One region of the Micromonospora sp. 4G55 genome, then DNA from elsewhere that is predicted to be linked to it. Evidence: riboswitches for the same ligand, from Rfam matches in the RefSeq annotation. Region 1 holds a riboswitch; the other holds the start of a gene.
What was found. Region 1 has a riboswitch for cyclic di-AMP ahead of JNW89_RS37315 (transglycosylase family protein). Riboswitches for the same ligand answer to the same signal wherever they lie in the genome.
Positions count from the first base shown of each region.

Region 2: another riboswitch for cyclic di-AMP. It lies ahead of JNW89_RS22585 (hypothetical protein); the one in region 1 lies ahead of JNW89_RS37315 (transglycosylase family protein).

Region 1 is NZ_JAEVHN010000098.1:4,209-8,110, reverse strand. Features, by position in the region: partial or broken gene htpG (molecular chaperone HtpG) at 1-593, shown strand, start outside; gene JNW89_RS38060 (peptidoglycan-binding protein) at 644-817, opposite strand; partial or broken gene JNW89_RS38690 (peptidoglycan-binding protein) at 990-1,529, opposite strand; gene JNW89_RS36685 (hypothetical protein) at 1,531-1,656, opposite strand; cyclic di-AMP (ydaO/yuaA leader) riboswitch at 2,106-2,280, shown strand; gene JNW89_RS37315 (transglycosylase family protein) at 2,279-2,917, shown strand; gene nhaA (Na+/H+ antiporter NhaA) at 3,250-3,902, shown strand, end outside.
Region 2 is NZ_JAEVHN010000315.1:1,344-5,245, forward strand. Features, by position in the region: gene JNW89_RS22580 (YibE/F family protein) at 312-1,649, shown strand; cyclic di-AMP (ydaO/yuaA leader) riboswitch at 1,816-1,946, shown strand; gene JNW89_RS22585 (hypothetical protein) at 1,951-2,970, shown strand; gene JNW89_RS22590 (carbonic anhydrase) at 3,036-3,689, opposite strand.

The sequences.
Region 1 (3,902 bases):
GAGACCCGGGCCATGCTGGAGAACTCGCCGCACATGGAGGCCTTCCGCGCCAAGGGCTACGAGGTGCTGCTGCTCACCGACCCGGTCGACGAGGTGTGGGTGGAGCGGGTCGCGCAGTTCGACGGCCGGCCGCTGCGCTCGATCGCCAAGGGCAGGTGGACCTGGACACCGCGCAGGAGCGCGAGGAGGCCGAAACGGAACGGGAGCGGCAGACCAAGGAGTACGCCGCCCTGCTCGCCTTCCTCGGCGGCGCGCTGGCCGACAGCGTCAAGGAGGTGCGGCTCTCCTCCCGCCTGACCACCTCGCCGGCCTGCATCGTCGGCGACGCGCACGACATCACGCCCACGCTGGAGAAGATGTACCGCGCGATGGGGCAGGAGGTGCCGAAGGTCAAGCGCATCCTCGAACTCAACCCGACCCACCCGCTGGTCACCGGCCTGCGCGCGGCGCACGAGCGTGGCGGCGACTCGGGTGCCCTCACCGAGACCGCCGAGCTGCTGTACGGCATGGCGCTGCTCGCCGAGGGCGGCGACCTGGCCGACCCGGCCCGGTTCGCCCGGGTCCTCGCCGACCGGCTGGCCCGTACCCTCTGACGCGACGACGGCCCCGGCCCGGTGGGGGAGCACCGGGCGGGGGCGCCTGCTCAGGAACCGACCCGCACGCCCATCGCCGCCCAGGTGGCCGGGCCGACCACCCCGTCCACGGTCAGCCCCCGCATGCCCTGGTACCAGCGCACGCCGGCCTCGGTCTTCGCGTCGAAGGCGCCGTTCGCCGGGCCGCACCGCTTCGCGCCGACGAACCGCTGAACGAAGGCCACGTCCCCGCCCGTGCTGCCGCGCCGCAGCGTCCGCGAGCCCGGTCTGCCCCCGGACACCGGCGTCGCCGGCCGGCCGCTGGGCACCGACGGGGGCCGGCGTGACGGCCGCGCGCAGGGCCGCCACGGTACGCGGGCCGACCACCCCATCGGCGGTGAGCTTTCGGGCGGTCTGGAACGACCGTACCCAGGCGGCCACGGCCGGCCCGAACACCCCGTCGGCCGTCAGCCGGGCCCCGAGGCGGTTGGCGACGGCCTGCAACTCCCGGACGTCACCGCCCCGGCAGCCGGCGCGCAGCAGCCGGTCGCCGAGCCGCGCCGTCGTGGCGGTGGCGATCCCCCACGGGTGGCGGCTGTCCTCCAGGCTCCGCTGGTGGCTGACGCTGACGTGCAGGTGCTTGTCGTGCGGGTTCGGCCCGGTGTACCGGGCCGGTCGGAAGCTGCGGGTACGGCTCCAGATCTTCCGGTCGTAGATGACGTACTGGGTGGACGGATGGTTGACGGCCTGCCGGACGACCAGCAGCGGGTCGATCCCGTCGACGTCCACGTCCACCGCGTTGACCGACTGGTCGTCATTGTCCGGATTATGGTCCGAGCGGCGCGCCTGGTGACTGGCATCGCCCAACCAGCCGTCGGACTTGCGGTCCCGCTGCGGCCAGCGGGTGTCTATCTCCTCGCGCAGCACCCGCAGCGCGGGCGCCAGGTGCACGCCCATCTCACTCCTCCTCTTCCAGCGCGGCGGCCAGGTCGAAGTCGACCTCGTCGCCGGCCAGGCTCTCCGGGTCGTCGTCCTCGTCCAGGGTGGCGACGAGGTAGTCGGTGTCGATGCTGACGGTGTCCATGAAGGTCCTTCCTCTCGCGGATGGCCGGCCGCCGCGAACCGAGGCGGACCGTGACGGCCAGGGCGCCGGCGACCGGCATCCGACGGTCGGCGGGTCCGAAGCGTCGGCGCCGCGGCCGCGCTCTGCTCCCTACCGTCCGAGTCGGCGGCCGGGCTGCCCAGACATGAGTCGCCAATCAGCGGCAACGCTGACCGTCCGGCGGCGCGGGCCGCCGATCGAACCCGCCTGACCAGCGAAGACGGGGAGGTGACGGCACCTGATCCGCCGCTCGGGGCGAGACTTTCGGCCCAGTCGTGACAGGTTCCCGACCGGCCCTTGTAGAGCACCGCCGGCCACCCCGCAACTCGAAGGACGAAGCCGTCGCTCAGCCGGGTGAAGAACTTCACAAGAAGTGGGCAATCGCCCGAAACAGTTCCTAACGTCGTTCGTGTTCGCGATCGCGGACACCACGGCCGGTAACGCCTAATCCATGCCGCCGGCCGGTGGGACCTTTTCAGCGGGCATGGAGCGGGGGACCCACACGTTCCTCGGTGCACGTCACCTCGGGGTGAAGCCGCCCACGGGCGGCCGGGCTCCTCGGCCCGAACCCGACAGCTCACCTCGTCGGCGTGGAGGAATCCACATGGCAACTGAATACACCGCCCGTCACCGACGGGTCAGCTCGCGCCGCATCGCCGTCGGCACGCTCGCCGTCGGTGCGGTCACCGGGGTCGCCGCCGTCCTGGCACCGGCGTCGCCGGCGAGCGCCGCCAGCGTCAACTGGGACGCGATCGCCCAGTGCGAGTCCGGCGGCAACTGGCACATCAACACCGGCAACGGCTACTACGGCGGCCTGCAGTTCTCGCAGAGCACCTGGTCCGGCTACGGCGGCAAGAAGTACGCCTCCCGCGCCGACCTGGCCAGCCGGGGCGAGCAGATCGCGATCGCCGAGAAGGTGCGCGACGGTCAGGGCATCGGTGCCTGGCCGACCTGCGGCCGGAAGGGTGGCTCCACCAGGAGCTACTCCACCACCTCGGAGAAGTCGCAGAAATCGCAGAAGTCGGAGCGGCGCTCGTCGAGGGCCACCGCCACCGAGCGGTCCTCGCGGGAGCAGCACAGCACCCGCAGCCAGCGGCGCAGCGCGCCGGCCGGGACCGGCGACGTGTACGTGGTGCGGCCGGGTGACACCCTGTCGCAGATCGCCGACGCCCGGGACCTGGCCGGTGGCTGGCAGGCGCTGTACGAGCGCAACAAGCGCGTGGTCGGCGCGACCCGGGGCTGATCTTCCCCGGTCAGAAGCTCAGCCTCTGACGCGTCACCGCCCTGCACCAGGGGTGGACCGTATCGACGCCCGGCCGGCCCGTGCCGCGCGTCGTGGTCTCCCGTGGCGCACCGTCGGAGCACCCGGCGCGGTGTCACTCCGATTCACCTGGCGGTGGCGACGGCCGGTTGGTCGCGCCGCGCCGGGTAGCGGCAGCGCCACGTGCCCGGTCCCGAGCACGGCCGAGCGCGGAACCCGACGGGCCCGCCGCGGTGCCGGATAGGGTTGGCCCAGGTGTGCCGGGAAGTCTGGTCGGCGATGGATGACGCGACCCCTGCCGACGAGGAGTTTCCGTGACCGACGCCACCCGGCGCCGTGCCAACCTGTTCGCCCGACGCTCGTGGGGCGAGACCAGCCGTATCTCCGCCATTCTCCGCAAGGAGACCGTGGGCGGAGGCCTTCTGCTCATCGGGGCCCTGTTGGCGCTCGTCTGGTCGAACTCGCCCTGGGCGGACAGCTACCAGTCGCTTCGGGACTTCCGGGTCGGTCCCGCGTCGCTGCACCTCGACCTCAGCCTGGCCACCTGGGCTGCCGACGGCCTGCTGGCGATCTTCTTCTTCGTCGCCGGCCTGGAACTCAAGCGTGAGTTCGTCGCCGGCGACCTGCGGGATCCGCGTCGCGCCGCGGTGCCGGTCGCGGCGGCCGTCGGTGGGGTGCTCCTGCCGGCCGCCATCTACTACGTCATCGCCGCCGGCGCGGGCGGGGGCGCGGTCAAGGGCTGGGCCATCCCGACCGCGACCGACATCGCCTTCGCGCTGGCGGTGCTCGCGGTGGTCGGCCGGTTCCTGCCCTCCGCGCTGCGCACCTTCCTGCTCACCCTGGCCGTCGTTGACGACCTGCTGGCGATCGTCATCATCGCGGTCTTCTACACCAGCGACTTGTCGGTCGCGCCGCTGTTGGGCGCCCTGGTGCCGCTGGCGGTGTTCGGCTTGCTGGTGCAGCGCCG
Region 2 (3,902 bases), on a different contig from region 1:
CGATGCCCGGTGGACGCGCTGCCGATGGCACGAACCGGGCGGACCCGCACCGAACCTGGCTACCATTCTCCGGCCATGACTCGCCATCCGCCGCAGCTGCCGCCGGCCCGCGTACCGCGCCGGGCTCGGCGGCCGTGGGCGACCGCCCGGGCGGGTCGACACACCGGGCGACCACGCCGCCCGGTCGCCCTGGGTGAGCACGCCGGCACCCAGGGCCCACATCGGGGTACGCGTTCCGCCACGCACGTTCCGCCGGTGAACCGACCGGCCGGCTGACACGTACCCCGCCCTGGATCGTTGGGAGACTCGCAATGGGCGCCGACCACACCCGTCCCGCTCCGTCCGCCCCACCGGGGGTGCGGCGGATCCTCGTCGCGACGGTGGTCCCGCTGTTCGTCATCACGGTGATCGCCGCCCTGGTGCTGTGGCCGCGCGACTCGCGGCCGGCCGACGGCGGCGCCGAGCCGGCGCGCCACCACGGCACGGTGACCCGGGTGGTGACCGAACCCTGCCCACCGACGCCGGAGGCGCCCGGCGCGGCCGAGGGCCCGTGCGGGACCGTGACGGTCAAGGTCGAGCAGGGCCCGGACAGCGGCCAGCAGGTGGAGACCCCGGTGCCCGCCGGCCCGGGTGCGCCCACCGTGGCGGTGGGCGACGAGGTGGTGCTGGTCCAGCTCGCCGACCCGGCCAACCCCACCGCCACCAGTTACCAGATCGCCGAACACCAGCGGGGCAAGCCCCTGGTGTGGCTGGTGGCGCTCTTCGCGGCGGCGATCGTGGCGTTCGGCCGGCTGCGCGGGCTGGCCGCGCTGGCCGGGCTGGGCGCCAGCTTCGCCATCCTGCTGGCCTTCGTCGTACCCGGCATCGCGGCGGGCGGCTCGCCGCTGCTGATCGCGATCACCGGCTCCGCGCTGATCATGTTCGTGGTGCTGTACCTGACCCACGGGATCACCGCGCAGACCTCGGTGGCGGTCCTCGGCACGCTCGGCAGCCTGGTGCTGACCGGAGTGCTCGGCAGTCTGGCCACCGCCGCCACCCACCTGACCGGGTTCGGCAGCGAGGAGGCCACCACGCTGTCGATGTACCAGCGCGACGTCGACCTGCACGGGCTGCTGCTGGCCGGCATCATCATCGGCTCGCTCGGCGTGCTCGACGACGTCACCGTCACCCAGGCCGCCACCGTCACCGAGCTGGCGCACGCCAACCCCGGACTGTCCCGGACGCAGCTCTACCGGGCCGCCACCCGGGTCGGCCGGGCGCACATCGCCTCCACGGTGAACACCATCGTGCTCGCCTACGCGGGCGCCTCGCTGCCGCTGCTGCTCCTGCTCACCGCCGACAGCCGGCCGGTGAGCCAGATCCTCACCAGCGAGTTCCTGGCCCAGGAGATCGTCCGCAGCGCGGTGGCGACGCTCGGCCTGGTCGCCGCTGTACCGCTGACCACCGCTCTGGCCGCGCTGGTCGCCACCGCCGGTCGTGGCCCGGCCGACGACCCGGCCCGGGACACCGGACCGGCACCCACGCCCCGCCCCTCCGCCGACCGGGACGCGGCGCTCGAGGCGCTGAGCGCGTCGCGTCCCGGCGGACCGTCCACCCCGGCCCCCGCACGGTGGCCCGACCCGGAAAGGAGCACGGACACCGCATGGTGACACTCCGCTGCGTGACCGACGCCGACGCGGAACCTGACGAACGCGTCACTCGTCACGCATCGCTACGACGAAATAACGCTTTTAGTCGGGTTCTGGACGTAGATCCCCGGTACGACTCTCGGGTAACCTCGCTGCCGGTCACCGCCGAAGGCGCGCAGCGGCGCCTGCGGTGCCGCCGCCCAATCGCCGCGAGGCGAACCGGGGAACCAGGTACATGGGGTGAATCCGCGCGAGCGGTAGGGGCCACTTCCGTCCCGAACCCGTCAGCTAACCCGGTCGGCGGTCGACGGAAGGGAACACTGTGACGGCACCCCTGCGCCGCTGGTTGACTCCGGTGGTGGCCGTGTTCGCCGCTCTGGCCATCCTCGGCGGGCCGACAGCCGCGATCGCCGCGCCCTCGACCCCCACCCCCTCCGGGCACGAGGAGGACGACGAGCCCAAGCTGCTCACCGACGTCATCGAGCTGCGCAACCGCGAGTACTCGAAGGCCAAGACGCAGCTGGAGAAGTCCAAGAAGCGCCAGCAGCAGCTCGCGCTGGAGGTGCGGCGCGCGCAGGACGAGCTGGCGGCGTTGCAGCCGACGGTCTCGCAGATCGCGGCGCAGTCGTACCGGACCGGCCGGATCGGCGCGGTGGCGATGCTGCTGGAGAGTGACGCCCCCGACTCGTTCGTCCGGCGAGCCGCCGCCCTGGACGAGCTGAACATGGTCAACGCGCAGAAGCTGGCCAAGGTCACCGCCGCCAAGAACCGCGCGGAGCAGGCCAAGCTGGCGCTGGACGCCGAGGTGCGCGAGCAGCAGAAGCTCACCAACGACATGGCCCGGGAGAGCCGGGAGGCGGAGAAGGCCCTCCAGCTGGTCGGTGGCCGGGGCTTCACCGGCGGCCTGGTCGACGCGACCTCGCCGGTGGCCCGGATCGGCCCCGGCCGGATGGCGGACGGCAGCTGGCGTCCCGAGTCGCGTACCGAGGACGACCCGACCACCTCCGGCACCATCACGCCGCGCACCCTGCACGCGTACAAGGAGGTCCGGCGCGCCGGCTTCAACCGGTTCGCGGGCTGCTACCGGCCCGGTGGACCGTGGGAGCACCCGAAGGGCAAGGCCTGCGACTGGTCGTTGCAGCGGAGCGGCTTCGCGCCCTGGCACAACAACGACACCCGGATGTACGGCAACAACCTGGCCGCGTTCCTGATCCGCAACGCCGACCGGCTCGGCATCTACTACGTGATCTGGAACCGGCAGATCTGGTTCCCGGCGACCGGGTGGAAGTCGTACAGCGGACCGTCGAACCACACCGACCACGTGCACATGTCGATGCTCTAGCGCGCGGCGCGTACCGAACGAGGGCCGTCCCCGGTGGGGGCGGCCCTCGTCGCGTGCGGGGGGGGTCAGCCGGCGACGGCGGTCGCCCGATCGCCGGCCTGGGCCGGCACGGCGCTCGGCACCGCGGCCACCGTCCGCACCTCACCGGCGGCCAGCCGGTACGACATGCCGACCACCGCGCACCGCCCCTCGGCGACCGCGGCGGCCAGTACGGCGGAGTTGCCCAGCAGCGCCTCGACGGTGTGCGCGATGTGAATGTCGACAATCCCGTCGACGTCGTCGACGCCCTGCTCGGCGGCCCGCCGGAGGCTGGGCGCCACCGCGTCCACCACCGCCCGCAGGTGCCCGACCGGCGGCGTGCCGGTTCGCGCGGCGTCCCGGGCGGCCTGGACCGCCCCGCAGGAGTCGTGGCCGAGCACCACCACCAGCGGGGTGCCCAGGACGCTCACCGCGTACTCGACGCTGCCGAGCACCTCGGGGCCGGCGGTGTGCCCGGCGGTACGGACCACGAAGAGGTCACCCAGACCCCGGTCAAAGATGATCTCGGCGGCGAGGCGGGAGTCGGAGCAGCCGACGATCACCGCGAACGGGTGCTGGCCGTCGGCGACCGCCGCCCGGTGCAGCGAGTCCTGGTTGGGGTGGCGCTGCGCGCCCGTCACGAAGCGCCGGTTGCCGGCGTGCAGCTCGGCGAGCGCCTGCGTCGGATCGGTCAGGGTCATTGCCTCACCTCGGTCCCTCACGAGATCGGCCTGGTCACACCCGGCCGGCGACGGAGGCGGCCTCGCCGCCCACCGTCACACGTAGCAGAAGATACGTCAAGGTATACGTGATACGGATTTCATACTTTGCCCCGGCGTCGACGTGATGTTTCGTCGCGGCGTCCCGCGGGCTGCCGGCCGGGAGGCGGAGCCAGGGGAGCCAGGGCGGAAAAC